One region of the Shinella oryzae genome, then DNA from elsewhere that is predicted to be linked to it. Evidence: predicted binding sites of a transcription regulator. Region 1 holds the regulator's gene; each other region holds the start of a gene.
What was found. The regulator PhoB, encoded in region 1, activates phosphate uptake and scavenging genes when phosphate is short. The targets are predictions, from matches to a motif close to TGTCATNNANCTGTCAT.

Region 1 (10,031 bases):
ATGAGCCAGGTCTCCACAAGCCCCGCCCTCGGCATCGCCACCAAGCCCGAACGCCGCGATATCGGCCTGCGTCGCCGTTACGCCGCCGAACGCCGCTTCCGCCTCTACGGCATGGCGGCAATCGCCTTCGGCCTGCTGTTCCTCTTCCTCCTGCTGTTTTCGGTCGTCTCCAAGGGCTACACCGCATTCCAGCAGACGATGATCACCATCCCGATCGAGTTCTCGGAGCAGATCATCGACAAGAACAACGAGCGCGCCACCAACCCGCAGAAGCTCGTGACCGCCAACTACCCTGTCGTTGCGCGCAATGCGCTCGCCAAGGTGCTCGGCGTCAGCGAGGACGACCGCGCCGGCCTGAAGGCCGTCAACGGCATGATTTCCGACAGCGTGCGCGTGCAGCTGCGCAACCTCGTGACCGCAGATCCGTCGATCATCGGCACGACGCAGACCGTGACCGTCCTGGCGCACGGCGATCTCGACTCCGCCTTCAAGGGCCAGATCGATCTCACCGTGCCGGAAACGAACCGCAAGGTCTCCGATAAGCAGGTCGGCTGGATGAACCAGCTTGCCGAGAGCGGCGCCCTTTCCAAGCACTTCAACACCGGCCTCTTCACCAACGGCGCATCGAGCCGTCCGGAGGCGGCAGGCGTGGGCGTGGCACTCATCGGCTCGCTCTACATGATGCTCATCGTGCTCGTCCTGTCGCTGCCGATCGGCGTTGCCGCCTCGATCTATCTTGAAGAGTTTGCCCCGAAGAACCGCTTCACGGATCTCATCGAGGTCAACATCAACAACCTCGCCGCCGTACCCTCCATCGTTTACGGTCTGCTCGGTCTCGCCGTCTTCATCAACTTTGCCGGCTTCCCGCGCTCGGCGGCCCTGGTGGGCGGTCTCGTGCTGACCCTCATGACGCTGCCGACGATCATCATCGCCACCCGCGCGGCGCTGAAGGCCGTGCCGCCATCGATCCGTTCGGCCGCGCTCGGGCTCGGTGCCTCCAAGATGCAGACCGTGTTCCATCACGTCCTGCCGCTCGCCATGCCCGGTATCCTCACCGGCACGATCATCGGCCTCGCCCATGCGCTCGGCGAAACCGCGCCGCTGCTCCTCATCGGCATGGTCGCCTTCGTCGCCGACGTTCCGGCAACGCCGATGGACCCGGCGACGGCGCTTCCGGTGCAGATCTACATGTGGGCGAACGAGGCCGAGCGCGCCTTCGTGGAACGCACGTCGGGAGCCATCATCGTGCTCCTCATCTTCCTCATTCTGATGAATGTCGGTGCGATCCTCCTGCGCCGCCGTTTCGAACGACGCTGGTAGAAGGACCGGTCATATGAACATGATGTCAGAAGCAGCAGTCGAGAAAGCCCTGGACAGACAAATGAACGACATTTCCTACAAGATGATCGGCAAGGACGTTTCGGTTTATTACGGCGAGAAGCGCGCCCTCTACGACGTCAACCTGAACGTCCGCGAAAACACCGTCACGGCGCTCATCGGCCCGTCCGGTTGCGGCAAGTCGACCTTCCTGCGCACGCTCAACCGCATGAACGACACGATCGACGGCTGCCGCGTCACCGGCCGCATCACGCTCGACAGCGACGATATCTACGATCCGAACATTGATGTCGTGGAACTGCGCGCCCGCGTCGGCATGGTCTTCCAGAAGCCGAACCCGTTCCCGAAGTCGATCTACGAGAACGTCGCCTATGGCCCGCGCATCCACGGCCTCGCCAAGGCGAAGGCCGATATGGACGCGATCGTCGAACAGAGCCTGCAGAAGGCCGGCCTGTGGAACGAGGTGAAGGATCGCCTGCACGAAGGCGGCACGGGCCTCTCCGGCGGCCAGCAGCAGCGCCTGTGCATCGCACGCGCCGTTGCCGTCAGCCCGGAAGTCATCCTGATGGACGAGCCCTGCTCTGCGCTCGACCCGATCGCCACCGCAAAGGTCGAGGAACTGATCCACGAGCTGCGCGCCAATTTCACGATCGTCATCGTGACGCATTCCATGCAGCAGGCGGCCCGCGTGTCGCAGCGCACCGCCATGTTCCACCTCGGCAACCTCGTCGAGGAGAACGATACCGACAAGATGTTCACCAACCCGGATGACCAGCGCACGCAGGACTACATCATGGGCCGCTTCGGCTGACGTTTTGGTCGCCTTAGCCCCAAGCAATTCCAGCAAAAGTGTGAAGCGGTTTTGCGTTCGGAATTGCGTCGAAAAAACACGTCTCGTGTATTAAGGACAGAACGATGTCATCGACCCATATCGTCTCGATCTACGATGAAGAACTGAAATACCTCTCCCGCCGCATTTCCGAGATGGGCGGCACGGCCGAGCAGATGGTGGCGGATTCCGTCCGCGCCCTCGTTTCCGCCGATGCGGCTCTGGCCCAGAAGGTCATTTCCGAGGATGTCATCCTCGACAATGCCGAGCGCCAGATCAACGAGAAGGCGATCGTCACCATCGCCAAGCGCCAGCCGATGGCGGCCGACCTGCGCGAAATCATGGGCACGATCCGCATCGCGGCCGAGCTGGAGCGCGTCGGCGACCTCGGCAAGAACACCGCCAAGCGTGTGATCGCCGTGCAGAGCTCGGGCATGCCGCGCAAGCTCGCGCGCGGTCTCGAGCATCTCGCCGAACTGGCGCTGATGCAGCTCAAGGAAGTGCTCGATGTCTTCGCCACCCGCTCGGTGGACAAGGCCAAGGCGATCCGCGAGCGCGACGACGAGATCGATGCGATCTACACCTCGCTGTTCCGCGAACTCCTGACCTACATGATGGAAGACCCGCGCAACATCACGCCCTGCACCCATCTCCTGTTCTGCGCCAAGAACATCGAGCGCATCGGCGACCATGCGACCAACATCGCCGAGACCATCTACTACATGGCGACGGGCTCCCAGCCCGAGGGCGAGCGCCCCAAGGACGACACCTCGACATCCGTCGTCACGGCGGATGTCTCCGAAGCTTCCGAATAAACTGGATAGGGTTCGCTACATGGTGCCCAGAATAGCCGTCGTGGAAGATGAGGAGGCGCTGAGCGTGCTCCTGCGTTACAATCTCGAGGCGGAAGGTTTCGAGGTGGATACGATCCTGTCCGGCGACGAGGCGGAGATGCGCTTGCAGGAGCGCATGCCCGATCTTCTCATTCTCGACTGGATGCTGCCCGGCGTTTCCGGCATCGAGCTGTGCCGGCGCCTGCGCCAGCGTCCGGAAACCGAGCGCCTTCCGATCATCATGCTGACGGCGCGCGGCGAGGAGAGCGAACGCGTGCGCGGCCTCGCCACCGGTGCGGATGACTATGTGGTCAAGCCCTTCTCCACGCCGGAACTCGTCGCCCGCGTGCGGGCCATGCTGCGCCGTGCCAAGCCGGAAGTGGTCTCCACGGTGCTGCGCTGCGGCGATATCGAACTCGACCGCGAGACGCACCGCGTTCACCGCCGCACGCGCGAAGTGCGCTTGGGCCCGACGGAATTCCGCCTCCTGGAATTCCTGATGACCTCGCCCGGCCGCGTCTTCTCGCGTTCGCAGCTTCTCGACGGTGTCTGGGGGCATGACATCTATGTCGACGAGCGTACCGTCGATGTGCATGTCGGACGCCTGCGCAAGGCGCTCAACTTCGCCAACATGCAGGATGTCATCCGCACGGTGCGCGGCGCCGGCTACTCGCTGGAAACCTGAGCGAACACAATTCCTCCCAAGGACGGAAATGGGCCCTTCGGGGCCTGTTTGCGTTCCGGTGGGCCGCACAAACAAAAACGGAGCCTTTCGGCCCCGTTTCTATTCTTCCGTCGCCGATCTTACCGTGCCCGGCGGCGCTCGGCCGAAGGCTGGTAGGCGAGGCGCTGGTGGTAGGTGCAATAGGGCGAGTTGTCAGGGGACTCGCAGCCGCAGAAATGGAAGTCGTCGTTCAGCGGGTCGCCGATCGGCCACTTGCAGGTGCGCTCGGTAAGCTGCGTCAGCTCCAGCTTGCGCGACATCGGCACCACGACGTTCTTGCCGCTGATCACGACGGGCAGGTTCTCGGCCTGAGCATCGAAATCGGTGTCGATCTCATCCTTGGCAAGGGCGTTGCCCACCGGCCGGCTGACCGGACGGGGCGCGTTGGCCGGACGTGCGGTAAAGTTCGAGGGGCGCGGGGTGGTCTGCGCCGGGCGCTTCGGGCGGGCCGAAGCGGGCGTGCCGCCGGCCTTGGCGCGACCCGGCAGGTTGAGCCGGTGCACCTTGCCGATCACGGCGTTGCGGCTCACGCCGCCGAGCTGTGCCGCGATCTGGCTGGCACTGAGGCCCTCGCTCCAGAGCTTCTTGAGTTTCTCGACCCGCTCGTCTGTCCAGTTCATGCTCTCGTCTCCGTTCGGCGCTCGCTGTGCGGGAATCCCTCATCGCGCCACGAACGAATCCGTAGCCTGAGCGCCCTAACTCTGGTGGTGACTAGTTCCGCCGCATGCAGTCTAGTAATTGACCCTTAACCTAGAGTTCGGGGGACTCTGTGACAAGAGTCGGGGGAATCGGGGCGAATCGATTTCAGAGTTTTCCCCAACTTGCTGGTAGGGTGTGACTCGATAGCGACACTGTCCATGCATGCTGCGAATCCTCACCTTGCGGGAGGTTCAGTGCGATTTGGAGCTATGCATTTTATTGACATCACGGACTGAAATGCCGATAGTGCAGCATGCCGCCGAAAGGCGGCTTTTGATTTTTCTGGCAACCGGAAAGTCAAGCCCCCGAATTTCTTTTCCGCATCCCTTTTGGAGGATACGCGCCATGGCCGATGCCGCGCCGCTCTATGAAACCTATATGCGTGCGCCGCTCCGGTTCACGCACGGGGAGGGCGTCTGGCTGATCGACGAGAACGGCGAGCGATATCTCGATTTCGCCGCCGGCGTGGCCGTCAGTTCGCTTGGCCACGGCCATCCCCATCTCGTTTCCGCGCTGAAGGAGCAGGCCGACAAGGTCTGGCACCTCTCCAATCTCTATGAGGTTGCGGGCCAGGAAAGCCTCGGCCGCCGGCTGACGGACGCGACCTTCGCCGAAAAGGTGTTCTTCACCAATTCGGGTGCGGAAGCGCTGGAATGCGCGATCAAGACCGCGCGCCGCTATCATTTCTCCAAGGGGCATCCCGGCAAGTTCCACATCATCACCTTCGAAGGCGCGTTCCATGGCCGCACGATCGCGACCATCGCCGCCGGCGGACAGGAAAAGTACATCGAGGGCTTCGGCCCCAAGGCCCCGGGCTTCCTCAAGGTTCCCTTCGGCGACATCGCCGCCGTCAAGGACGCGATCACCGAGGAAACCGCGGCGATCCTGATCGAGCCCGTCCAGGGCGAGGGCGGCCTCAGGCCGGTGCCGAAGGAATTCATGCAGGAGCTGCGCCAGCTCTGCGACGAATACGGCCTGCTGCTCATCCTCGACGAGGTGCAGACCGGCGTCGGCCGCACGGGCCGCTTCTTCGCCTATGAGCATTCGGGCGTCGCACCCGACATCATGGCGATCGCCAAGGGTATCGGCGGCGGCTTTCCGCTCGGTGCGTGCCTGGCAACGGCCGAGGCGGCATCCGGCATGGTGGCCGGCACGCACGGCTCGACCTATGGCGGCAATCCGCTCGCCATGGCCGTCGGCAACGCCGTGCTCGACGTGGTGCTCGCCGATGGTTTCCTGGAGCATGTGCGCGATGTCGCGCTGGTCTTCCGCCAGGGCCTCGCGGCGCTGCAGGACCGCTTCCCCGACATCATCGAGGACGTGCGCGGCGAGGGCCTGATGCTCGGCATCAAGGCGCGCATTCCGGTCGCCGATCTCCTGAAGGCGGTTCGCGCCGAAAGGCTGCTTGCCGTGCCGGCGGGCGACAATGTGCTGCGTCTTCTGCCGCCGCTGATCACCACGGCGGAAGATGCACGCGAAGGGCTCGCCCGCATCGAGCGGGCCGCCGAAAAGCTGAGCGCCGCCAAGGCCGCCTGAGCGCATAAGGGACTGGGACAGGACACATCATGGCCAAGCATTTTCTCGATCTTTCCGCCGTTTCGGAAGGCGATCTCCGCGTCATCATGGACGATGCGCATGCGCGAAAGGCCGCTAACAAGGCCGGCACCGAAGCCAAGCCGCTGGCCGGCAAGATGCTGGCGATGATCTTCGAGAAACCGTCCACCCGCACCCGCGTTTCGTTCGATGTCGGCATGCGCCAGCTCGGCGGCGAGACGCTGTTCCTGTCGGGCACGGAAATGCAGCTCGGCCGCGCCGAAACCATCGGCGATACGGCCAAGGTCCTGTCGCGCTATGTCGACGCGATCATGATCCGCACGACCGACCATGCGCGCCTGCTGGAGCTGGCCGAGCACGCCACGGTTCCGGTCATCAACGCGCTGACGGATCTCACCCACCCCTGCCAGATCATGGCCGATATCATGACCTTCGAGGAGCATCGCGGCTCCACCAAAGGCAAGACCTTCACCTGGACGGGAGACGGCAACAACGTGCTGCACTCCTTCGTCGAGGGCTCGGCGCGTTTCGGCTACACCATGAAGATGGCCGTGCCGATGGGCTCCGAGCCTGATGACAAGATCCTCAACTGGGCGCGTGACAACGGCGGCAACATCCTGCTCGGGCACGATGCCGAGGCGATGGTCGACGGCGCCGATCTCGTCGTCACCGATACCTGGGTCTCGATGAACCAGGAGCACCGCGCCCGCGGTCACAACATCTTCCAGCCCTATCAGGTCAACCCGCAGCTCATGGCGCGCGCCGGCAAGGACGCGCTCTTCATGCACTGCCTGCCCGCCCATCGCGGCGAGGAAGTCACCGACGAGGTCATCGACGGCCCGCAGTCCGTGGTCTTCGATGAGGCCGAAAACCGCCTGCACGCGCAGAAGTCCATCCTCGCCTGGTGCTTCGGAGCCGTCTGAGGCCGTCTTGAAAAACGGCGCCGCCGGCACGATCTAGGGCCTATCGTAGAGGCGCCGCGAGGCGCTTTCACTGGCGCATGCCCGCCCGGTGTGGAATGATCCCGGCCGGCAGATGCGCAATCAGGATAGAGTGCTGCCCCAAGCGGCCGGGCCTTGTGCCCGCCGGCATTGCGGCGCGTGAAGGAGTAGAACGATGATGGCGGAAACCGCCCTGAAACTCGGTGAGCCCGGCTATGCCGGCGATGACCACGTCCTGCCGTTCCAGGTCGAGGGCCTGGATGTGCGCGGCCGCGCCGTGCAGCTCGGTCCCATGCTGGATACCATTCTCGGCCGGCATGATTATCCCGCACCGGTGGCCCGCCTGCTGGCGGAAGCCATCGCGCTGACCGTGCTCCTCGGAACCTCGCTGAAATTCGAAGGCAAGCTGATCGTGCAGACCAAGGGCGATGGCCCGGTCGACCTGCTCGTTGCGGATTTCTCCGCGCCGCAGGATGTGCGCGCCTATGCCCGCTTCGATCAGGAAGCCCTCGATGCCGCCATCGCAGCCGGCGCGACGGAGCCGCATGAGCTGCTCGGCAAGGGCATCCTCGCCTTCACCATCGATCAGGGCGCCCATATGCAGCGCTACCAGGGCATCGTTCCGCTCGACGGCCATACGCTGGAAGAAATCGCCGGCGTCTATTTCCGCCAGTCGGAGCAGATCCCGACCAAGGTGCGCCTCGGCGTCGCCGAACTGTACGACCGCGATGCCGACGGCAAGGCACGTCACCGCTGGCGTGCCGGCGGCATGGTCGCGCAGTTCCTGCCGCAATCGCCCGAGCGCATGCGCCAGGCCGACCTTCCCGGCGGCGATGGCGACGAGGCCGGCCACAAGATCGACGACGATGATCATTGGGCCGAGGCCAAGGCCATGGTCGAGACCATCGACGCGGATGAGCTGACGGATCCGAATGTCGGCACCGAACGGCTGCTGTTTCGCCTGTTCCACGAGCGCGGCGTGCGGGTCTACCCGCCGCAACAGGTCTTCGACCGCTGCTCGTGCTCGCGCGAAAAGCTGAAGGGCGTGCTGGCAGCGCTCAGCGCCGAGGAGATCGCCCATACGGCGGACGAAAAGGGCGAGATCGCCGTTACCTGCGAGTTCTGCTCGACGACATACCGCTTCGAAGCCGCGGAAGTCCTGCCGCAGTAGACGCTTGTGGCAACTCCCTCAATTCAGCGTGCGCGCCTGTCCCGGCGTATCCAGCGAAAAGGCGGGAATGGCGACGTCAAAGGCCTCGCCGTTTTCCGCTTCCATGCGGTAGCGGCCGAACATGATGCCGGATGGCGTTTCCAGCGGGCAGCCCGATGAATATTCGTAGGTGTCGCCGGGCCTCAGCACCGGCTGCTCGCCGATCACGCCCGGTCCATTCACCTCGTCCACCTGCCCGTTCTGGTCGGTGATGTGCCAATAGCGCGTCACCAGACGCACGGCGATGTCGGAGTGGTTGGAAATGACGACCCGGTATCCCCAGACATAGCGGCTGTCGTCGGGATCGGACTGATCTGCCAGATAATATGGCTCTACGGTCACTTCGATGTCGCGGGTCAGCGCACGATACATGGGCAAGCCTTGAACTTAACGACCCCTGCTATTCTACACGAATAAGGTTTCGTCAAGGATAAGCGCAAAAGGCGCCGGCCTTGTGGCCGACGCCTTTTTCAACTGTCGTCCGTCCTGACGAATCAGGCGGTGACCTTGGAGAGCGCGCGGGCAAAATCCTCGATCAGGTCGTCACTGTCCTCGATGCCGGCCGACAGGCGCACGGTGCCGGCGGAAATGCCGAGTTCGGCACGCGCCTCGTCCGTCAGGTTCTTGTGCGTCGTCGTCGCCGGATGTGTGATCAGGCTCTTGGCGTCGCCGAGATTGTTGGAGATCTTCACGACTTCAAGGGCATCCTGCAGCGCGAACGCCGCGTCCTTGCCGCCCTTCATCTCGAAGCAGACCAGCGTAGAGCCGCCCGTCATCTGCTTGGCGATGATATCGGCCTGCGGATGGTCCTTGCGACCGGGATAGATCACCCGGGCGACCTGCTTCTGGTCGGCCAGGAAATCGGCAATACGGCTCGCATTCTCCGTTTGCTGTTTCACCCGCAGCGGCAGCGTCTCGATGCCCTTCAGCAGCGTCCAGGCATTGAACGGCGACATGGCCGGGCCGGTATGGCGGAAGTAGTCGTGCAGGTTCTCGTCGATCCACTGCTTGTCCGACAGGACGACGCCGCCCAGGCAGCGGCCCTGGCCGTCGATATGCTTGGTGGCGGAATAGACGACGACATGCGCGCCGAGTTCCAGCGGCTTCTGGAAGAGCGGCGTGGCGAACACGTTGTCGACCACCACCTTCGCGCCGATCTGGTTGGCGAGCGTCGCCACGCCGGCGATGTCGATCACTTCCAGCGTCGGGTTGGTCGGGCTTTCGAGGAAGAACACCTTGGTGTTCTTGCGGATCGCGCCTTCCCAGTTGGCGAGGTCGCGGCCGTCGATCAGCGTGCATTCGATGCCGTATTTCGGCGCAAGCGTCTCCACCACCCAGCGGCAGGACCCAAACAGCGCGCGTGCGGCGACGATATGGTCACCCGCCTTGAGCTGGCAGAGGATGGCGGCGGATACGGCGGCCATGCCGGAGGCGGTGGCGCGCGCGTCTTCGGCGCCTTCCAGCATGCACATGCGCTTTTCGAACATGTCGTTGGTCGGGCTGCCGTAGCGGGCGTAGATGAATCCGTCCGTCTCGCCCTTGAAGCGGGCTTCGGCCGCAGCGGACGTGTCATAGACGAAGCCCTGCGTGAGGAAGATGGCTTCGGCGGTTTCGCCGTGCTGGGAGCGGGTGGTTCCGCCGTGAACGAGTTGGGTGGCCGGACGCCAGGACTTGCTCATGTGATCGTCGCCTTCAAACAAAAAAACCGGCCGCAAAAGCAAGCCGGTTTCGAACCCGGCCTTTTTAGCTACTTGTTTTACGTGGCTGCAAGCCGGCCGGCCAAATCACCACGGGATAATCCGCTAATACTGCTTGGCTGCGCTTGCGTCAATTGCCGGCATTTGGTTTTGTGCGGTCCTTCTGACGGGACGGTACGATCATGGCTTCTGTGGTGCGCAGCACG
Region 2 (10,031 bases), 1.3 Mb from region 1:
GTTGAAGCTCTCGTAGACCTGGCCCTGGTTGGCCGCGCCGTCACCGAAATAGGTGACCGACACCTGGTCGTTGCCGCGATACTTGTTGGCGAAGGCGAGACCCGTGCCGAGCGAGACCTGGCCGCCGACGATGCCGTGGCCGCCGTAGAAGCCCTTTTCCTTGGAGAACATGTGCATCGAGCCGCCCTTGCCCTTCGACAGGCCGCCGCGACGGCCGGTCAGCTCGGCCATGACGCCGCGCGCGCTCATGCCGAGCGCGATCATGTGGCCGTGGTCGCGATAGGAGGTGATGACCTGGTCGCCGTCCTTCTGGGCCATCTGCATGCCCACGACGACCGCTTCCTGGCCGATATAGAGATGACAGAAACCGCCGATGACGCCCATGCCGTAGAGCTGGCCGGCCTTTTCCTCGAAGCGACGGATCATGAGCATCTCGCGGTAGGCGTGAAGCTCTTCTTCCTTGGTGAATGTCAGACTGTTGGAACCGATTGTCTCGTTCCGTGCAGGCTTTGCCGTCGTTTTGCGGCTGGACGTGGACGCGGTCTTGCGCGGAGCCATTCGATCCTCCCTATGTTTGCCTTTTGCCGAAAACATAGGGGAGAAATCCAGCATCAGCAATGCCATAATTGCATGGCTTATATTCCCTACAAGCTACTGACAAGTAAGGAATATTTACGATTAACCAGATTTCGGTTAATCGCACTTCTCAGTGGAAGATCACGATTTCGTCGGCGCGCGACATGTTGAGGTAGGATCGCGCCTTCTCATCGAGCATGTCGCGCTCGAGCGAGCCGTCGCTCATCAGGGCCACTTCTTTTTCCAGGATCTGGCGCTGCCGCACGAGCACGTCCAGACGCGCCTGCCGTTCCATTCGCTGCCGCTCGAAATCCTCCATTCCGCGCAGGCCGAAATCACCATGGACGGAATGATAACCGAAATAGGAAAGGAAAGCGACCGTAATCACCGGCAGAGCCAGCCGGCCGAATTTCCGCTTCTTATGATGCTTGGTCCACATGCAGGTGCCCCGATACGCAGTACAGCCAGACACTATCGGCAAGCGGTTAACCGACCATTGACCATGACGGCTGGGCCCAAGAAAAAACCCGCATCTTGCGATGCGGGTTTCATCATTCCGGAAAAACTGTTTTCCGGTCAGCCGCGCAAAATGCCGCGGCCGGCATATTTCGCCGCCGCGCCCAGCTGCTCCTCGATGCGGATGAGCTGGTTGTACTTTGCGGTACGGTCGGAACGGGCAAGCGAGCCGGTCTTGATCTGGCCGCAGTTGGTGGCGACCGCGAGATCGGCGATCGTCGAATCCTCGGTCTCGCCCGAACGGTGCGACATGACGGCCGTGTAGCTCGCCTTGTGCGCGGTCTCGACGGCGTCGAGCGTTTCGGAGAGCGAACCGATCTGGTTGACCTTGACGAGGATCGAGTTGCCGACGCCCATCTTGATGCCGTCGCGCAGGCGGGCCGAGTTGGTGACGAACAGGTCGTCGCCGACCAGCTGCACCGACTTGCCGATCTTGTCGGTCAGCGTCTTCCAGCCGTCCCAGTCGTCTTCGGCCATGCCGTCCTCGATCGAGAAGATCGGGTACTTGGCGGCGAGCTCGGCCAGGTACTCAGCCATGGCGCCGGGCTCCAGCGTGCGGCCCTCGCCTTCCAGCACGTACTTGCCGTCCTTGAAGAATTCCGTCGAGGCGCAGTCGAGCGCGATGAACATGTCCTCGCCCGGACGGTAGCCGGCCTTCTCGATGGACTTCATGATGAAGTCCAGCGCGGCGGGCGCCGATGCGAGGCCCGGCGCAAAGCCGCCTTCGTCACCGACATTGGTGTTGTGGCCGTCGGCGGCGAGCTGCTTCTTCAGCGTATGGAACACTTCCGAACCCATGCGCACGGCATCGCGGATGTTGTCGGCGCCGACGGGAACGATCATGAACTCCTGGAAGTCGATCGGGTTGTCGGCATGCGCGCCGCCATTGATGATGTTCATCATCGGCACCGGCAGGATGCGGGCGTTCGGGCCGCCGACATAGCGATAGAGCGGCAGGTTGGCGGCTTCGGCGGCGGCCTTGGCGACGGCCAGCGAAACGCCGAGGATGGCGTTGGCGCCGAGGCGGGCCTTGTTCGGCGTGCCGTCCAGCTCGATCATCGTCTGGTCGACGGCGATCTGGTCTTCGGCGTCGAGGCCGCCGATGGCTTCGAAGATCTCGCCGTTGACGGCAGCGACGGCATTTTCGACGCCCTTGCCGAGGTAGCGCTTGCCGCCGTCGCGCAGTTCGACGGCTTCATGCGCGCCGGTCGAGGCACCCGACGGAACCGCCGCGCGGCCGAAACTGCCATCCTCGAGATAGACGTCCACTTCAACGGTGGGATTGCCGCGGCTGTCGAGGATCTCGCGGCCGATGATGTCGATGATAGCAGTCATGATATCGTCCTGGTTCGGGTTTATTAATCGATTAAAATCCACTTTTAATCGACCATGCGGAAATTACAATGGCGCTCGGCGCCGGAAGACGGATGGCATGTCTTCATGTCATCCGTTTGATGGCGTTCAGGCCTTGGCGATGTCGTCGAAGGCCAGAAGCTTTTCGAGAAGCCGCGGCATGTCCTTGAGATAGACCATGTTCGGACCGTCGGAGGGTGCGTGGTCCGGGTCCTCATGTGTCTCGATGAACACGCCCGCGACACCAACGGCGATGGCCGCCCGCGCCAGCGTTTCGACGAATTCGCGCTGGCCGCCGGAGGAGCCGCCCTGCCCGCCCGGCTGCTGCACCGAATGGGTCGCGTCGAACACCACGGGCGCGCCGAGCGAGGCCATGATCGGCAGCGAGCGCATGTCGGAGACCAGCGTATTGTAGCCGAAGGAGGCGCCGCGCTCGCACAGAAGCACATTCGGATTGCCGCTCTCGGTGAACTTGGCCAGCACGTTCTTCATGTCCCAGGGCGCCAGGAACTGGCCCTTCTTGACATTGATTACGCGCCCGGTCTTTGCGGCGGCGACGAGAAGGTCGGTCTGGCGCGACAGGAAGGCCGGGATCTGCAGGATATCGACCGTCTGGGCGACGACCGCGCACTGCTCTTCCGTGTGAATGTCGGTCAGGACGGGAAAGCCGAAGTCCTTCTTGAGGTCGGCGAAGATCTCCATGGCGCTGTCCAGCCCGATGCCGCGCTTGCCCGAAAGCGAGGTGCGGTTGGCCTTGTCGAACGACGACTTGTAGACGAGGCCGATGCCGAGCTTGTCGGTCAGTTCGACGAGCTTTCCGGCGACCATGTAGGCGTGGTCGCGGCTTTCCATCTGGCAGGGCCCGGCGATCAGCGAGAAGCGCTTGTCCTGTGCGAAGGTAACCTTTTTGACGCCCTCGCCGACGACGACGGTGGAATTGGTTTTCATGTCATTCTCCAAAGACGAAGAGGGCGCCCTGGCCCGGCGCCGGCGGCACCATGAGCCGGCCGTCGCGTTCGGTAAAGACGACGCCGCGCCCGGTGAGCAGGCGGCGGCACTCCGGCAGGCTGGCAACCGTGAAGACGACCGCCCGGCCCTTTAGCCCGCGGTCCGTGCCGGCCTCCGGCGCGATGCCGTAAAAACCCTCCAGACCGGCATCGTTGAGCACGGTGATGCGGCCGCGCGGCGTCGCGACCGACATGCCGAAGGACATGGCCTCGATCTCGCGCTCGTCCGCGGCTTCCTGCACGAGATACTGGAAATCCGTCGGGTTCTGTTCCGACAGCACGACCTCTGAAAGCGCGGTCACGCCGTTTTCATGCGCCTCCAGCGCCTTTCGGTCGGCCGGCAGCGGCAGGATGCGCTGCGAGGCGAAGAAGAAGAAGTCGGGACTGCGCAGATCGGCGGCGAAAGCCAGCCGGAAGCTGCCGGTCGCGGACGTCCCGTCGGGCAGAAGCATCTCGCGGGAGAACTCCAGCATGTCGCCGCCGGAAAGGCCGGCCGCCGCATAGCGCCGGTCGTCATCGCGTGCATCGTTCGTCGCCATGGCGATGCCGGAAAAGCCGTCCAGCCCGCGACGGAAGCGGAACGCCTGGTCGCGCGCGACGAAAACATTGCCCTCGCGCGCCGCCTCTTCGCATTCCTCGCGGTTTGCGATGCCGAGCGGTTCAAGATAGCTGCCGTCGGACAGGAACACGCAACAGTTCTCGGTGCCGAAGGGGTGGCGCGCATCCTTGGCGACGGTAAATCCCAGCGTGGTCAGTCTTTCGCGGGCGATTGCGAGGTCGGACACCGGCAGCACCAGATGGTCGATCGGGCGGGGCGTTCTCGAACTCACGGTCATGGGCAGGTAATCCGGTCGTGTTTCAGGCGCCCCGTGCTTTGCATGCTTTCGGCCCGCAATGCAAGCGCCGGCACAAGGGCAGCCGCGCATCGGGAACTTTTCCGGCGCGGCGACATTCAAACGGCGCATTCCAGCATCGGAGCCCGCCATTTCCACGCCCCGCGACATCACGAAGCAGCGCAAGCTGCATGAATCCCGGCCGCTCTGGGCCGAAACGCCACGCATAGGCGTTCGCGCCGCGCGCACCCCGTCGAGGAGCGACTACGACGTGATCGTCGTCGGCGCCGGCATTTCCGGCGCGCTCGCCGCGCATGCCCTGACAGACGGCCGGCGCTCGGTTCTGATCGTCGATCGCCGCGCGCCCGTGCGCGGCAGCACGCTTGCCAGCACCGCGATGATCCAGCACGAGATCGACATTCCCCTGCACAAGCTGGCCGGCCTGATCGGCGTTAAGAAGGCCAATCGCGCCTGGTGCCGTTCGGCCCGCGCCGTCGAGCAATTGACGCACATCGTCGCCGATCTCGACATTTCCTGCGCCTTCGAGCGCAAGAAGACGCTGTTCCTGGCGGGCGACGAATATGGCAGCCGCGCACTGCGCAGCGAGGTCGAGGCGCGGCACGCCGCGGGCATCGCGGCGGATTTCGTGGATGCCGCCACGCTGGAGCAGCAATTCGGCATCGACCGTACCGGCGCCATTCTCAGCGATATCTCCGCGTCCGCAAACCCGGCCCAGATGGCCGCAGGCATTCTGCGCGCGGCGGTCGAACGCGGGGCGGAGCTGGTGAGCCCGCTCGAAATAACCGACCTGCGCTCCACCAGCGACCGCGCTTTTCTCGCGACGGCAGAGGGCAAGATCCTCTCTGCCGGGCATGTCGTCTTCTGCTCGGGTTACGAATTCCTCAAGTCCCTGGCGCAGGAGGGGCATTCGGTCGTCTCCACCTGGGCGCTCGCCACCCCGCCCGGCACCGCCCTGCCCGGCTGGCTGAAGGACTGCATCGTCTGGGAAGGTGCCGATCCCTACCTCTATCTTCGCAGTTCGCGTGACGGCCGGCTGATCGTCGGCGGCGAGGACGAGGAAAGCGAAACCGCCTACGCCTCGGCGCGAAAGCTCGCCAGCAAGGCGAAGGTCATCCGCCGAAAGGCGGAGGCATTGCTCGGCATGTCCCTGCCCGATCCCGAATTCGCCTGGGCCGCCCCCTTCGGCACCACCAGTACAGGCCTGCCGCTCATCGGCGCCGTGCCCGGCCTCGACCGCGTCTTCGCCGTCATGGGCTTCGGCGGCAACGGCATCACCTTCAGCCAGATCGCCGCCGAAATCGTCTCCGCCGCCATCAGCGGCCACGCCGATCCCGACGCCGACATCTTCGCCTTCGGCAACGGCACCCGCTGACTTAGCTTTTTGCTTCGCCGGGAAACGGCAGCCGAGCCAGCACCCTTGCGACAGGCGGCTCCATCGCCGCCCTGATCGCAGCCTCGAACCTGACGATCGACCACGCAAGAACCAGAACGACGGAAACAGCGATCAGGAGGGCTGGATATCGCCCCAAACCCATATCGAAGAACAATGCGATCAGAATACCGCCGACGGTCTGGTGAATGAGGTAGAGAGGATAGGTAATCAATCCAAGGGTGCGAATGACGTGGGCATGTTTTCCAAACCGGGAAGCAAGTGCCTTGTTGTACAGCACGCTTGCGATCATCAATGCCACTGTTCCAAGCCAGAAGACCACCAGCCAGAACAACCGATCAGGAACGAGCGTCCCGTCGTAGTATCTCATAGTCCAGGCAATCTGGGCGATAGAGCCCAAGATGCCGGTGGTGATCAACGCATAGGCGAGCCTGTCCAATCCCAGTCGCCACCATCGATAAAGACCGACGCCGATAGCGAAAAACACACCGTACCGCAGCATGGAGAGCTCCGAGAGCCGATCCGGTGCGGGAAGAAATCCGAACACCACGCTTCCAAAATTGAAGACTGCGCTTACCAAGGCAACAATCAGCATGAATGGCGGCAACAAGGCCATTTTGCCCGCAGAGATGAAGAGGAGGACAATTGCGTAGAACGCGATCTCGACTCCCAAGGTCCAGTAGACACGGTCAATATAGTCTCCGGCCGGAGAAAATAAGACGCTCTTTGCCCACTTTATAATATTCTCGTTCGCGGAACCGATGTCAGCGGCCAGGAGAAAAAACAGGGATATCGTCGCGCAAATCCAGGCCGCCGGCACGAGTCGTAGGACGCGGCCTTGCAGAAACCGCCTGCTGGTGGCCTTCTCCGCGCTCAACAAGATGACGAAGCCGGACAGGACGAAGAAAATCTGCACCCCGATCCAGCCGTAGCCCGGGATGCCGCCGACTTCCGGATAGGCAACGACACCGCCGGAAATCTTGTAAGAATCCCCACCAGGCACGCCGATCATATAAACCAGATGAAAAACCAGGACCGCCGACGCTGCAAAGAATCGGACCAAATCCAGCCCGATCACGTATTTTTCAGATCGCATGCAGCGCACCCCATTCCCATCGGCACCACAGTCAACCACATTTGCAACTACCCGCATAGGTGCACCATCTGCGGGAAACACCATATTATAGCGTGATGGCATCGGCGCACGGGCCGGAATTGCAGCGGGATGGAGGCTTGCCGCACGCCACCGTCATTCCCGTGTCATGTGACAGTGATGTTTCTTCGCGCGTGACTGAACCCGGCAGCCGCCAGCCGATGCGGCGCCCACAGGAGTTTGCGTGAATGGACATGGCTCAGGCCTTCGCCCTTGCCTCGGGCGCCCTCGTTGCGACCAACCTCGCCAGCATTCTCATCGCCGGCAAGCGGCTCAAGGCAACGGGCTTTCCGCCGCCGGACCTGCGCAAGAAACCGCCCGTCTCCATCGTCATCCCCGTTCGCGGCATCGAGAATTTCACGGCCGAGACACTGTCGCGCGCCTTCCGCCTGAGCTGGCCGAATTACGAACTCCTGTTCTGCGTCGCCCACGGCAACGACCCGGTCATCGCGGAAATCGAGAGGACGGCGGCCGAACACCCGTCCGTGGCGTCGCGCATCCTCGTCGGCGACGACCGCATCAGCGCCAATCCCAAGCTCAACAATTGCGTGAAGGGCTGGCAGGCGGCGCGGCACGACTGGGTCGTGCTTGCCGATTCCAACGTGCTGATGCCGGAGGATTACGTGCAGCACCTGATGGGCGGCTGGCGCAGCGATTCGGGCCTTGTCTGCTCGACACCGCTCGGCTCGCGGCCGGATGGCTTCTGGGCGGAGGTGGAGTGCACCTTCCTCAACACCCAGCAGGCCCGCTGGCAATATGCCGGCGAAGCGCTCGGCCTCGGTTTCGCGCAGGGCAAGAGCATGCTCTGGTACAAGCCGATGCTGGATGCCAATGGCGGCATCCACGCCCTCAATGCCGAGATCGCCGAGGACGCCGCCTCCACCAAGCTGGTCAACCGCCTCGGCCTCAAGGTGCATCTCGTGTCGTCGCCGTTCGAGCAACCGCTCGGCCGCCGTACTGGCCACGACATCTGGTCGCGCCAGTGCCGCTGGTCGCGCCTGCGCCGCGTCACCTTTCCAGGCTTCTTCACGCCGGAAATCCTGCTCGGCCTGTTGCCGCCGCTGTCGCTTGCCCTGATCGCCGTGGCGCTGGGCTACGGCACCCTGCCCTCGGCCGTGCTGCTGGTGCTCGCGGGCATCTACCTGCCGGAACTCGCGCTCGCCTTCGCGAAGGGCTGGCGCCTGTCGCGCTGGTCGGTGCCGGCCATGATCGTGCGCGACGTCATGCTGCCGGCCATCTGGCTGCGCGCCTGGCTTGGCGGCACCATCGACTGGCGCGGCAACACCATGACCATCGGCACCACCGCCTGCGAGCTGGAGGAAGCGCCGGCAGGCCCCTGAACCGGATCACGCCCTACGGGCGCGCAGTCCGTCCAGCAACGTCCTGAACGCGTCGACGGCCTGCCGCGACGTCGCCTCGGGCGTCTGCGAATTGGCGATCCATAGCGCGGCATGGCTGCTTGCACCATTGATCAGCCGGGCCGCCGCCTCCGTATCGATGTCCACCATCAGGCCGTCCGCCTTCAGACGCTCGATGCTTCGGCTGAGCGCGGCGATGCAGCCGTTATTCGTCGGCCACTGCGAGACGTCGCCCAACACGGCCGGACCGTCACGGAACATGATGCGCTGTATCTCCGGCTCCAGCGCCATTTCGATATAGGCGACGCACTCGTCGACAAAGCCTTGCCAGCGGTTCGGCGCGGCGGCGGAAATGCGGTTGAGCCGCATTGTCATCTCCGCATCGATCTGCTGGATGACGGCCTGGAGCAGCCCCGTCTTGTCGCCGAAATGGTGGTAGAGCGCACCGCGCGTCAGCCCCGCCGCCGCCGTGAAGTCATCCATGGACGCGCCCGCATAACCGACGGTTCCGAAGGCATGGCGGCCGGCGGCGATGAGCTTTGCCCTGGTTTCGGCGATCATTTCTTCGCGCGGCTTGCGCATGGCATCCCCTTTTACATACGTCGCGTATTTTATTTGACATACGTGGCGTATGCAATTACCAATTCACATACGCCACGTATGTAGGCATTCATTCATCGATAGGCAGGAGCAGGCCATGGCCAATCCCTACAAAGAGATTTTCAGCGTGCCCGGCACGATAGGTTTTTCCACCGCCGGCTTTTTCGCGCGTCTGCCCATTGCCATGGCGCCCATCGGCATCGTCGCCATGCTGTCGCAGGCGCATGGCGAATATTGGCTCGCGGGTGCTGTTTCCGCCACCTTCGCGCTCACCAATGCGCTGATCGCACCGCAGGTGTCCCGGCTTGTCGATCGCTACGGCCAATCTGCGGTGCTCACGCCCGCAACGGCCATCTCCGTCATCGCCTTTCTGACGCTGATTGCGGCCACCAATCGGGCCTGGCCGGTCTGGACGCTCTTCGCCTCGGCCTTCTTCGCCGCCACCATGCCCAGCATGCCGGCCATGCTGCGCGCCCGTTGGACCGGACTTTTCCGCGACCGGCCGGAGATGAACACCGCCTTCGCCTTCGAATCGGCGGCCGATGAGCTCGTCTATATCGCCGGCGCGTCGCTGTCGGTCGGTCTCGCCGTCGCGCTCTTCCCCGAAGCCGGCATGCTGGTCAGCACCCTATGCCTCGCGCTCGGCACCCTCGCCTTCGTCCTGCAACGCGCGACGGAGCCCGCGATCCGCACGGCCGGCAGCGGCAGCCCGCGAAAATCGGCCATCCGCCTGCGCGCGGTGCAGATCATCACGCTCGCGCTCGTCTTCGTCGGCGCCACCTTTGCCACGGCCGAGGTCAGTGCAGTCGCCATCACCAAGGATCTCGGGCAGCCCAACGCGGCAAGTCTCGTCATCGGCGTCTACGGCGTCGGCTCCTTCGTCGTCGGCCTCCTGCTTGGCGCAATCAACCCGACCACGCCGTTGCAAAAGCAGATGATGATCGCCGTGACGGTGCTCGGCCTCACCGCCCTGCCGCTGCCCTTTGCCGGCACGGTGCCGCTCCTGGCGATCGCCCTCTTCATCAGCGGCGTCGCGATTTCGCCGACCTTCATCACCGCCTTCGGACTGGTGGAACGCCGCGTGCCGGCCGCGATGCTGACGGAAGGCGTCACATGGGTCACGACGGGTATCGGCATCGGCATGGCGCTGGGCGCCTTCGTGGCCGGCTGGGCTGTGGATACGTTCGGCCCGCAGAACGGCTTCTGGGTGTCCGTCGCCGCCTG
Region 3 (10,031 bases), on a different replicon from region 1:
CGGCATAGGGCGACGGCAGGTCGAACATCGCACGCACGATTTCCATCGGGCTGTCGGGCACGAAATTGCGGATGAAGTCGAAAACGTAGGGCAGGCGTTCGAAGAACTTGCCGGAATTCGCGCTGTTGGCGAAATCGAGCGACGCCCAGAGCGCCACGAGGAAGACGACGATCGCGAGGACGGTATAGATCCGCCGCGTGCGCAGCTGCTGCTGGTAGTGCCGCATCACCGCGGCGGCGGACGGTCCAAGACCGCTCATCGTGTTTTCAGCCGTGCCGGACGCCATGCCGCTTTCTCCTGTGGGGCGGGTGGCGCCTGAGGCGCCACCCATCATGTTGGCGATCAACCGCCGATGACGGACTTACGGGCGTCGATGATCGTCTGGTAGAACGACTGGTCGACCTTGATGTAGTCCTTGTTGGCGCCCTGCGTGTAGGACTGGAAGCAGGCGAGGTCCTTCTTCGGCAGCTCGAAGAAATACTGCTCGACCTTGGCGCGCATGTCTTCCGCCAGCTTGTTGGACACCATCAGCGGGCCGTTCGGGATCAGCGGCGACTTCCAGACCTCGACGATATCGTCCATGTCGAGGTTGCCCTTGTTGACCATCTGGTAGAGGTTGCCGCCCGTATACCCCTCTTCCCACTTGCCGACGCCCGAACCGAAGGTCGTGCCCACATCGAACTTGCCGTCGAGAACGGCGAGAACGAGGTTTTCGTGGCCGCCGCCGAAGCCGGTTTCAGAGAAGTATTCCTTGACCGGCATGCCGATTTCCTTCGGCAGCGTCACGCTCGGCACGAGGTAGCCCGAGGTCGAATCCGGGTCGGCGAAGCCGATCTTCTTGCCCTTGGCGTCGGCCAGCGTCTTGATGCCGGAATCCTTGCGGGCGACCATGATGGAGTAATAGCCGCTGGAGCCGTCCGACTGCGTGTAGGTCAGGATCGGGTCGACGGCCTTCGGGTCCTGAAGGTAGATGGCGGCGTAGGACGACGCGCCCATCGAGGCGATGTCGATCGTGCCGCCGAGCAGGCCCTGGATGACGCCGTTATAGTCCGGCGACGGGAAGATCTGGACTTCCGGCACGCCGGTCGCGGCCTTCAGGCCGTCGGCAACGCACTGGGTGTTGCGGATCTGGTCGGCTTCGTTTTCCGAGCCGTCGAGACCGATGCGCAGGACCTTGACGTCCTGGGCCATGGCGGAACCGGCCGTCACGGCGATTGCGACGGCGGCGAGCAGAGCTTTCTTCAACATTGCGTTCTCCTTTTGCCGGCCTCGCCGGCAGTCGAATCCTGTCGGTCTGTGTTGCCCTTGACGCGGGCGTTCGATCCCGGCGGGTCAGAGACCGGCCAGTGCCAGCGGTGTGGGGCTGGCGGATTCCTTGTCGTTGTCGGGTTCGTTGTCCTGCCGTGCAGGGTTGCGAATGGCGGTGGACGTGACCCTCTCGTCGATCTCCGCGCCATCTGAACCCGTGCCGTAGATCGTGCGCACCGCCTCGGCGTCCAGCTCCCGCGACGGGCCGTCGAAAACCACGCGACCGCCCGACATGCCGATGATGCGCTCGCAATAGGCGCGCGCCGTATCGAGGGTGTGCAGGTTGGTGACGACGGTGATGCCCTCGCGCTCGTTGATGTCGCGCAGCGCATCCATCACGATCTTGGCGTTCAGCGGGTCGAGAGAGGCAATCGGCTCGTCGGCAAGCAGCATCTTGGGGTTCTGCATCAGCGCGCGGGCGATCGCCACGCGCTGCTGCTGGCCGCCCGAGAGCGTGCCCGCGGGCTGGAGCGCCGTCTGCTCGATACCGAGCCGTTCCAGGGCGGCAATCGCCATGATGCGCTCGTCGTTGCTGAAGATGCTCAGCAGGCTGAGGATGGTCGAACGATGGTTGAGGCGGCCGAGCATGACATTGGTCAGTACATCCAGGCGCGGCACGAGGTTGAACTGCTGGAAGATCATCGCGCAGTCGCGCTGCCAGTTGCGCAACGCCGAGCCGCGCAGCGACGACACCTCGATATCGTTGAAATGGATCGTGCCCTCGCTCGGATCGGCAAGGCGGTTGATCATACGCAGCATGGTCGACTTGCCTGCGCCCGAACGGCCGATGACGCCGACCATCTGGCCCTGCGGGATGTCGAACGTCACGTTGTCGACGGCAACGCGCTCGCCGAAACGGCGGGTGACATTCTTCAGTCGGAACATGGCAGCTCCCTCTTCCTTCGCTCGGCGCCCGGGCTTGGGTCCTGTCGCTTTCGGGACTGGCTCTAAACGTCGTTGATGAAAGGGCCATGTCAGTTCCATGTCGGAAAAATAACAGTCCACAGGCCTGGTTTTCAGGCATTGCGGCACGCCTTCTCACCCGCCGTAGCGGGAAAGGAAGGCTTCTGCGTCAAGTTTGCGAAAGTCATCGAGCGCGCTGCGCAGCCGGCCATGATCCCAGTCCCACCACGCGAGTTTTTCCATGCGTTCGGCGATGCTTCGCGGGAAGCGCTCACGAATGACTTTCGCCGCGACACCGCCGACAATGGTATAGGGTTCGACGTCCTTGGTGACGACCGCACCCGATCCCACGACCGCGCCGTTGCCGATCGTGACGCCCGGCAGGATGGTCGACCCGTGGCCGATCCAGACATCGTGCCCAATCGTGACCCGATGCTCGCGCCGTCGTGCGAAGAAATCCGCTTCCTGGTCCGCATCGGGCCAGTAATCGTTGGCGCGGTAGGTGAAGTGATGCAGCGTCGCGCGCCACATCGGGTGGTTCGTTGCGTTGATGCGCACGCAGGCGGCGATGTTGACGAACTTGCCGATCGTCGTGCACCAGACCGAGCCGCTCTCCATGATATAGGAATAGTCGCCGATTTCCGCCTCGCTGATACGGCAGTTCTCGGCAACTTCCGTGTAGCGGCCAAGCATCGTATCGGCGACGATCGCCGTCGGGTGGATTAGCGGCGTTTCGGAGAGCTTCGTCATGGCACGGCCTTTCTCGGCGAGAAGGCGGAGACATCCACGATGCGATCGGCGACCCTTTCGCGCACATCTTCGTCGTGGAAGATGCCGAGAAGCGCCACGCCTGCGGCCTTCTTCTCCTCGATCATGCCCACTACGACGGCACGGTTCTTCGCGTCGAGCGAAGCCGTCGGCTCATCGAGCAGGAGGATACGGTGATCGGTGATGAAACCGCGGGCGATGTTGACGCGCTGCTGCTCGCCACCGGAGAAGGTGGCCGGCGGTAATTGCCACAGTTCACGCGGCAGGTTGAGGCGCGCCAGCATGGCTTCGGCCATGCCCCTCGCCTCTTTCACGTCCGTTCCCCGCGCCGTGATCGGATCGGCGACGACATCGACAGCCGCGACCCGTGGCACCGTTCGCAGAAACTGGCTGACATAGCCGAGTGTTGCCCGGCGCACGGACAGGATCGTGCGGGGATCGGCGCTCGCCAGGTCGAGCAGGCGGCCGCCGTGTTCGATGAGGATCTGGCCGCCATCGACGGCATAATTGCCATAGACCATCTTGAGCAGCGAACTCTTGCCAATGCCGGAGGGACCGCCCAGCACGACGCATTCGCCGGCCTTCACCGAAAAGGTGACGTTGGACATGACGGGCAACCGGATGCCGTCGCGGAGATGCATGGTGAAGCTCTTGGCGACTTCGGAAACGACGAGTGGAGTAGCCATGGTTAAACCTGCAAGATCGAGGAAACGAGGAGCTGGGTATAGGCTTCGCGCGGATCGTCGAGCACGCGATCGGTCAGGCCCTGCTCGATGACGAGGCCCTCCTTCATCACCATCATGCGGTGCGAAAGCAGGCGCGCGACGGCAAGGTCATGCGTGACGATGATCGCCGAAAGGCCGAGATCCTGAACGAGGCCGCGCAGGAGATCGAGCAGGCGGGCCTGCACCGAAACGTCGAGGCCGCCGGTCGGCTCGTCCATGAAGATCAGCCGTGGCGACGTCACGAGGTTGCGCGCGATCTGCAGGCGTTGGCGCATGCCGCCGGAGAAGGCGCGCGGCTGGTCGTCGATGCGGTCCACGCTGATCTCCACCCGGCGCAGCCAGTCGCCGGCCGTGTCGCGGATGTTGCCATAGTGCCGCTCGCCAACGGCCATCAGCCGTTCGCCGACATTGGCGCCGGCCGAGACTGCCATACGCAGGCCGTCCGCCGGATTCTGGTGCACGAAACCCCAGTCCGTACGCATCAGGAAGCGGCGCTCCGCCTCGCTCATGCGGGAGAGGTCGCGCATCTGGCCGTCACGCATGCGGTATTCGACGGAACCTGACGTCGGCATCAGCCGGGTGGCGAGGCAATTGAGCAGCGTCGTCTTGCCCGACCCGGATTCGCCGACGATGGCCAGCACCTCGCCCGGCCAGAGGTCAAAAGAGACATTCCGGCACCCGGTGCGCGCGCCGTAGAATTTGGAGATATCGCGGGCCTTGAGAATGGGCGCGTCGGTCATTCGGCAGCCTCCTTATCATAGGCGAGATGGCCGCGGTGGCCCTGTGCGCAGCGGTCTTCGCAATGGTCGGTGTCGGAGCAGACGAACATCCGTCCGCCCTTGTCGTCGAGCACGACCTCGTCGAGATAGACGTCCTCGGCGCCGCACAGGGCGCAGGGCTTGTCGAAGGTCTGGATCTCGAAGGGATGGTCCTCGAAATCGAGGCTGACGACCTCGGTGTGGGGCGGCACAGCGTAGATGCGCTTCTCGCGTCCCGCGCCGAAGAGCTGGAGCGCTTCCGACATGTGCATCTTCGGATTGTCGAATTTCGGCGTCGGCGACGGATCCATGACGTAACGTCCCTCGACTTTCACCGGATAGGCATAGGTCGTGGCGATATGGCCGTTCCTGGCGATATCCTCATAGAGCTTCACATGCATGAGGCCGTATTCCTCCAGCGCATGCATCTTGCGGGTCTCGGTCTCGCGCGGTTCGAGGAAGCGCAGCGGCTCGGGGATCGGCACCTGGTAGACCAGCGTCTGGCCGGCCGTCAGCTTTTCCTCCGGGATGCGATGGCGTGTCTGGATGATGGACGCTTCGCGCGTCCTGGTCGTGACCGCGACATTGGCGACCTTCTGGAAGAAGGCGCGGATGGAAACGGCGTTGGTCGTATCGTCGGCCCCCTGGTCGATGACCTTCAGCACATCATCGAGCCCGAGGATCGCCGCCGTCACCTGCACGCCGCCGGTGCCCCAGCCATAGGGCATGGGCATTTCGCGTGAGGCGAACGGGACCTGATAGCCGGGGATGGCGATGGCCTTCAGGATCGCGCGGCGGATCATGCGCTTCGTCTGTTCGTCGAGATAGGCGAAATTGTAGGTTGCCAGTTCTGCCGTGCTCATTCTGCGGCCTCCGGAAGATCAGCGTTTGTATTCTGCGCGTTCTCGTATTCACGCCGCATGCGGCGCACGAGGGCAAGTTCGGCCTGGAAATCCACGTAGTGCGGGAGTTTCAGGTGCTCGACGAAACCGGTCGCCTGCACATTGTCGGAATGGGAGATGACGAATTCCTCATCCTGCGCAGGCGCAACGACATCCTCGCCGAATTCCTCCGCGCGCAAGGCGCGATCCACCAATGACATCGCCATGGCCTTGCGTTCGCTCTGGCCGAAGACGAGCCCGTAGCCGCGCGTAAACTGCGGCGGGGTCTTCGCCGAGCCCTTGAACTGCGCGATCATCTGGCATTCGGTGATCTGAATGCGGCCGAGCGACACGGAAAAGCCGAGCTCCGGCATGTCGAGCTCTACCTCGACTTCGCCGATACGCACTTCCCCGACGAAAGGATGGGTGCGGGCATAGCCGCGCTGGGTGGAGTAGCCGAGCGCCAGCAAGAAACCCTCATCGCCCCGGGCGAGTGCCTGCAAGCGAAGGTCGCGCGCCATCGGGTACTCCAGCGGCTCGCGGGTGATGTCACCGGGCACATGGCCGTCCGGCAGGCTGCCGTCATGCTCGACAAGGCCTTCACCGGCGAGAATATCAGACACGCGCATGACCCGCTCCCCGCTGTCTTCGCGCTCCAGCGGCGCGTCGATATCGGCATCCGCCAGCAGGGACGGGTCGAGTAGACGGTGCGTATAGTCGAAAGTCGGGCCGAGCAGCTGGCCGCCAGGCAGATCCTTGTAAGTCGCGGAGACACGGCGCTCGATCACCATTGCAGATGTATCGACGGGCCTGGAATAGCCGAAGCGCGGCAGCGTCGTACGGTAGGCGCGCAGGATAAAGATCGCCTCGATCATGTCGCCCCGCGCCTGCCGGATGGCGAGCGCCGCAAGCGCCCGGCCGTACAGCGAGGCCTCCGCCATCACGCGGTCCACGGCAAGGCCGAGCTGCGCGACGATCTGCTCGATGCCGATCGCCGGCAGTGCGCGATCGCCACGGCGGCGGTCGGCGAGAAGGCGGTGAGCGTTGGCAATGGCGGCTTCGCCACCCTTGACGGCAACATACATGGCTCAGGCCTCCTTGATCTGCAGGACGGTGGTGCGCGGCAGGCAAAGGACCCTGTTGCCAGCGACAAGGATCAGGTCGACACCGCGGGGGAAATTCTGTCGGTTCTGCGCCCAGAACTGCGCAAACATGTCGGGCAGACCCACAGTCGCGATGGTCTCTTGCGTGCGAATACCCGGCCCGGTGAGCGTGAACGGGCTTCCGCCTTCGAATGCCTCGATCTCGACCACAAGCGTGGTGGAACGATCCGGGTAATCCTGCGTGCCCTGCGCGAAGAGGCAGAGATCAGGCAGGACCCCGCCCTTTTCGACGAAGGCAAATCGGGCGTCCTGTCGCTCGGCGGTAATGGCCGCACCCGTGTGAAAGGCAAGCCAGGTGGGCAATGCCGAGGCGGCAAGCGCCGGGGTCAACCACACGGCCGTATCGTGATCGCACAGCGTGAGTGCAATGGCGCCGGCTGCCGGAGAGAGCGGTGCGGGCGGCACGGCATTGCCGGCGATGTCGCCGACCGTGCCGGGACGGGCCATGCCGTCCATCAACGTGCGAAAGACGGCCTGCGCTGCGAAGACCGGCTCCGGGAACCCGCCGGAAAAGGTGTCGGTATCGGGTTTCATCAGTCCTCTCCGCGAACCATGGTGAAGAAATCGACGCGGGTGGCGGCCGTCTGGCGAGCCTTTGCGGCATCCTCGCCGGCAAGACGCGCCGCAATGGCCGCAAGAAGCCTCTCGACGTCGGCCTTGCGTGCCGGCTGCTGGAAAAGCGCATCGAAGATCGCCGCAAGCCGGGCCTTCACCCCGTCCGTGCCGAGCGTCTGGCCGTGGCCGACCGTGTCGTCATCAAGGCGAATACTGGCGCGGCTCACCGTTGCCTCGCCGAGATTGAACGGCGCGCCACCGCCGCCGATACGCCCGCGGACCATCACGAGGCCGGTCTCCGGGCCGCGCACCGGCTGCGCGTCCGGCTTGTCATCAAGAGCATCGAACGCGGACTGCAATTCGGCGCGGGTCGCTTTTGCCAGAAGGCCGATGGCCCTGCGTCGCTCGCCATCGCAATCCGTCGCGCCGGGGTCGGCAGATTTTTGAACCGATGCCATTGCCTCACTCCTAAATGTCTATTAATCTAGACAACTGTACATCTAATTCTTGTCTTAATCCGGCGGAATGACAAGGGTGTGACAGATCTTTCTTGGGGCGGCGAAAATGGTGGAACGACAAACGGGCGTGGCGCTCTGGCGGCAGATTGCAGACCGCATGCGCCTCGCGATCAATAATGGCGATTTCGACGAGACCGGGATGATGCCGCCGGAGACGGTTCTTGCCGCACGGTTCGGCGTGAACCGCCATACGGTGCGCAGCGCCATGGCGACGCTTGCAGATGAAGGCATCGTGCGCCCCATCCAGGGCGTCGGCACCCGCATCGAACGGCGCGACAGGCTGCGTTTTCCGATTTCACGGCGAACGCGCTTCTCGCAGGGCCTCGGAAATCAGGCGCGCGAGATCGAAGGCCGGATGCTGGAGGCGGATATGGACGTTGCGCCCGCTTTGGTCGGGCAGGCATTGGGATTGGCGGCGGGAACGCCGTGCGTGCGAATGGAAACCGTCAACAGTGCCGACAAGCGCCCGATATCGCGTGCAACGCATTATTTCCCGGCGGAACGGTTTGCCGGGATCGCCGACGCTTATGAGAAGACACTCTCGATTACCGCAGCGTTTCGCGAACTTGGCGTGTCCGACTATGTACGCCGGTCGACGGAGATTTCCGCGATCCACGCCGAAGGCGACGACATGCGCCACCTGAAACTCTCGCCCGGAGCGATCATTCTTGTCGCGACCGCCATCAACACCGATCTCGCGGGTATGCCGATCCAGTATTCGCGCACGCGCTTCGCCGCGGATCGCGTCAAGCTGACGGTGGAGCCAGAAAATGACGATATCGGTAACCTTGGCCAATCCGCCTAGGTCACCGACCGTCACGTTTCTCGGATTACAGGATCAGTTCGCGGTGCCGTCGGGCGTCACGCGCTGGCTTTCACCGCCCGTGCCGGACTGTGGCGTGGGATCGCGATCCGTCGGCACCGTCTGGCCGTTATCGGGAGCGGTGTCGTCGATCGCGCCATCGGGTGTGGCGTTGCCGGTACCCGTCGACGTTCCGCTGGTCGATGTGGCCTGACCGCTATCTGTGGGGTCGGAGGGCGCGATACGGTTGCCCCAGATCTCGACCACGCCCCAGACAAGAAATGCGAGCACGAGGCTCACGCCCAATACCTTCAGAATGGGAACTCCGGGACCGCCCTGCCTCGCCTCGCGAGCCGCATATTCCTTTCGGACGGGCTCGTGGGTGCGGGTGATCGGATCGCCGCGTTCGTCTTTCTGATGGGCCATGTCAGCACTCCCTGCATTTGATGTCAGGAAGGGAACTTCTCATCGGCACGAAAGTTCCGAGCCTCAGGCTTCCGCGGGCCCATCCAGCCCGAGTGCGTCGATCAACCGGCGCTGTCTGAGCAGGAGCGTGGTGAGCGCGACGACGTCGCCGCGCGTCGGCTGGTGCGTCATGCTTTCCTGCACCGCCTCGACGATCGCCTCCAGCGTATCGGTGATCTCGCGCGAGACATCGTGCAGGTCCAGGAAACGCGGATCGGCGGCCGCGGCCGCAAGCGTTGCGACCGAGACGCGCCCGATACCGTGCGGCACCTTCGAGCCCGCATCGCTGTAGCCCTCCGGCAGGTCGCCCTTGAGATTGCTGACCCGCCGCCTGAGGATGACGTCCATGATCTGGTCGACCGCCTGGCAGGCACCCGCCACGCGTGAGGGATGATCGGTATCGGCGGCCGCGTGCGGAAGAAGTTCCAGCTTGCCGGGATGCCGCTCCGCGACCTTGAGATAGGGCAGCATCGGCCCGCTCGGGACGCCGCTCGTCGCATTCTTGAAGAGATCGGCGTCGATTGCGGCGTGGCGCAGCCGGCCGGAAGCCAGTGCCCTGTCGAGCGCCGCCGTATCCACCACCTCACCGCGGTCATAATTGACCAGAACGGCGCCACGATTCATCGCCGAAAGCACGGCCTCGCCGACGAGCCCGGCATTGGCATAGCGGCGGGTTTCCGCATCCAGCCGGCCCAGGCCGACATGAACGGACAGCACATCCGCGCCGCTCGCCGCCTCGACAGGCGTTGGTGCGAAGTCGAAGCCTTCGGCTTCAATCCATTGCCGATGGCTCGGGCGGGCGTAGATCGACACCCACATGCCGAAGGCACGGGCGAGCTTCGCCACTTCGCGGCCGATATTGCCATAACCGAGCACCGCCATCTTGCGGCCCTCCAGCTTGGCTGTGGGGTAGGATTTCAGGTCGCGGCCCGTATCGAAATCACCCGCTACAACACGCTGGTGCAGGACATCGACCGGAAGATCCGGGATCACGTTCAGGATCGCCTTCATCACCATCTGCGCGGTCGCGCGGCTGTTGATGCCGGGCGTGTTCATGAGCGGCGCGGTACCGCCCTCCCCGTTGCCACCGCCCCAGGATGCCGACCCCATATTGCCGGTGCCGGCACCGATGCGCACGCCGCCGAGCGGAAAGACGGCTTGTTTGGGGATGAAGGTCGCAGCGGC

Region 2: the regulator PhoB is predicted to act here: its motif matches at 6,944-6,960, upstream of K6301_RS07360 (ceramide glucosyltransferase).
Region 3: the regulator PhoB is predicted to act here: its motif matches at 7,587-7,603, upstream of phnF (phosphonate metabolism transcriptional regulator PhnF).

What each region holds. Positions count from the first base shown of each region.
Region 1 is NZ_CP081987.1:149,656-159,686, forward strand. It holds gene pstA (phosphate ABC transporter permease PstA) at 1-1,320, shown strand; gene pstC (phosphate ABC transporter permease subunit PstC) at 1-4, shown strand, start outside; gene pstB (phosphate ABC transporter ATP-binding protein PstB) at 1,334-2,149, shown strand; gene phoU (phosphate signaling complex protein PhoU) at 2,254-2,982, shown strand; gene phoB (phosphate regulon transcriptional regulator PhoB) at 3,002-3,685, shown strand; gene K6301_RS00755 (GcrA family cell cycle regulator) at 3,805-4,344, opposite strand; gene K6301_RS00760 (aspartate aminotransferase family protein) at 4,769-5,959, shown strand; gene argF (ornithine carbamoyltransferase) at 5,989-6,900, shown strand; gene K6301_RS00770 (Hsp33 family molecular chaperone) at 7,097-8,089, shown strand; gene apaG (Co2+/Mg2+ efflux protein ApaG) at 8,108-8,500, opposite strand; gene K6301_RS00780 (O-succinylhomoserine sulfhydrylase) at 8,623-9,807, opposite strand; SAM riboswitch at 9,851-9,929, opposite strand; gene K6301_RS00785 (2'-deoxycytidine 5'-triphosphate deaminase) at 10,008-10,031, shown strand, end outside.
Region 2 is NZ_CP081987.1:1,466,292-1,476,322, forward strand. It holds gene pdhA (pyruvate dehydrogenase (acetyl-transferring) E1 component subunit alpha) at 1-558, opposite strand, end outside; gene K6301_RS07330 (FtsB family cell division protein) at 707-1,015, opposite strand; gene eno (phosphopyruvate hydratase) at 1,153-2,427, opposite strand; gene kdsA (3-deoxy-8-phosphooctulonate synthase) at 2,554-3,393, opposite strand; gene K6301_RS07345 (VOC family protein) at 3,395-4,288, opposite strand; gene K6301_RS07350 (NAD(P)/FAD-dependent oxidoreductase) at 4,347-5,678, shown strand; gene K6301_RS07355 (acyltransferase family protein) at 5,680-6,792, opposite strand; gene K6301_RS07360 (ceramide glucosyltransferase) at 7,038-8,189, shown strand; gene K6301_RS07365 (TetR/AcrR family transcriptional regulator) at 8,196-8,789, opposite strand; gene K6301_RS07370 (MFS transporter) at 8,905-10,031, shown strand, end outside.
Region 3 is NZ_CP081988.1:258,795-268,825, forward strand. It holds gene phnE (phosphonate ABC transporter, permease protein PhnE) at 1-226, opposite strand, end outside; gene phnD (phosphonate ABC transporter substrate-binding protein) at 343-1,248, opposite strand; gene phnC (phosphonate ABC transporter ATP-binding protein) at 1,333-2,193, opposite strand; gene K6301_RS17465 (DapH/DapD/GlmU-related protein) at 2,347-2,961, opposite strand; gene phnL (phosphonate C-P lyase system protein PhnL) at 2,958-3,665, opposite strand; gene phnK (phosphonate C-P lyase system protein PhnK) at 3,668-4,444, opposite strand; gene K6301_RS17480 (alpha-D-ribose 1-methylphosphonate 5-phosphate C-P-lyase PhnJ) at 4,441-5,325, opposite strand; gene K6301_RS17485 (carbon-phosphorus lyase complex subunit) at 5,322-6,428, opposite strand; gene phnH (phosphonate C-P lyase system protein PhnH) at 6,432-7,040, opposite strand; gene phnG (phosphonate C-P lyase system protein PhnG) at 7,040-7,519, opposite strand; gene phnF (phosphonate metabolism transcriptional regulator PhnF) at 7,626-8,384, shown strand; gene K6301_RS17505 (hypothetical protein) at 8,418-8,807, opposite strand; partial or broken gene K6301_RS17510 (NAD(P)-dependent oxidoreductase) at 8,871-10,031, opposite strand, start outside.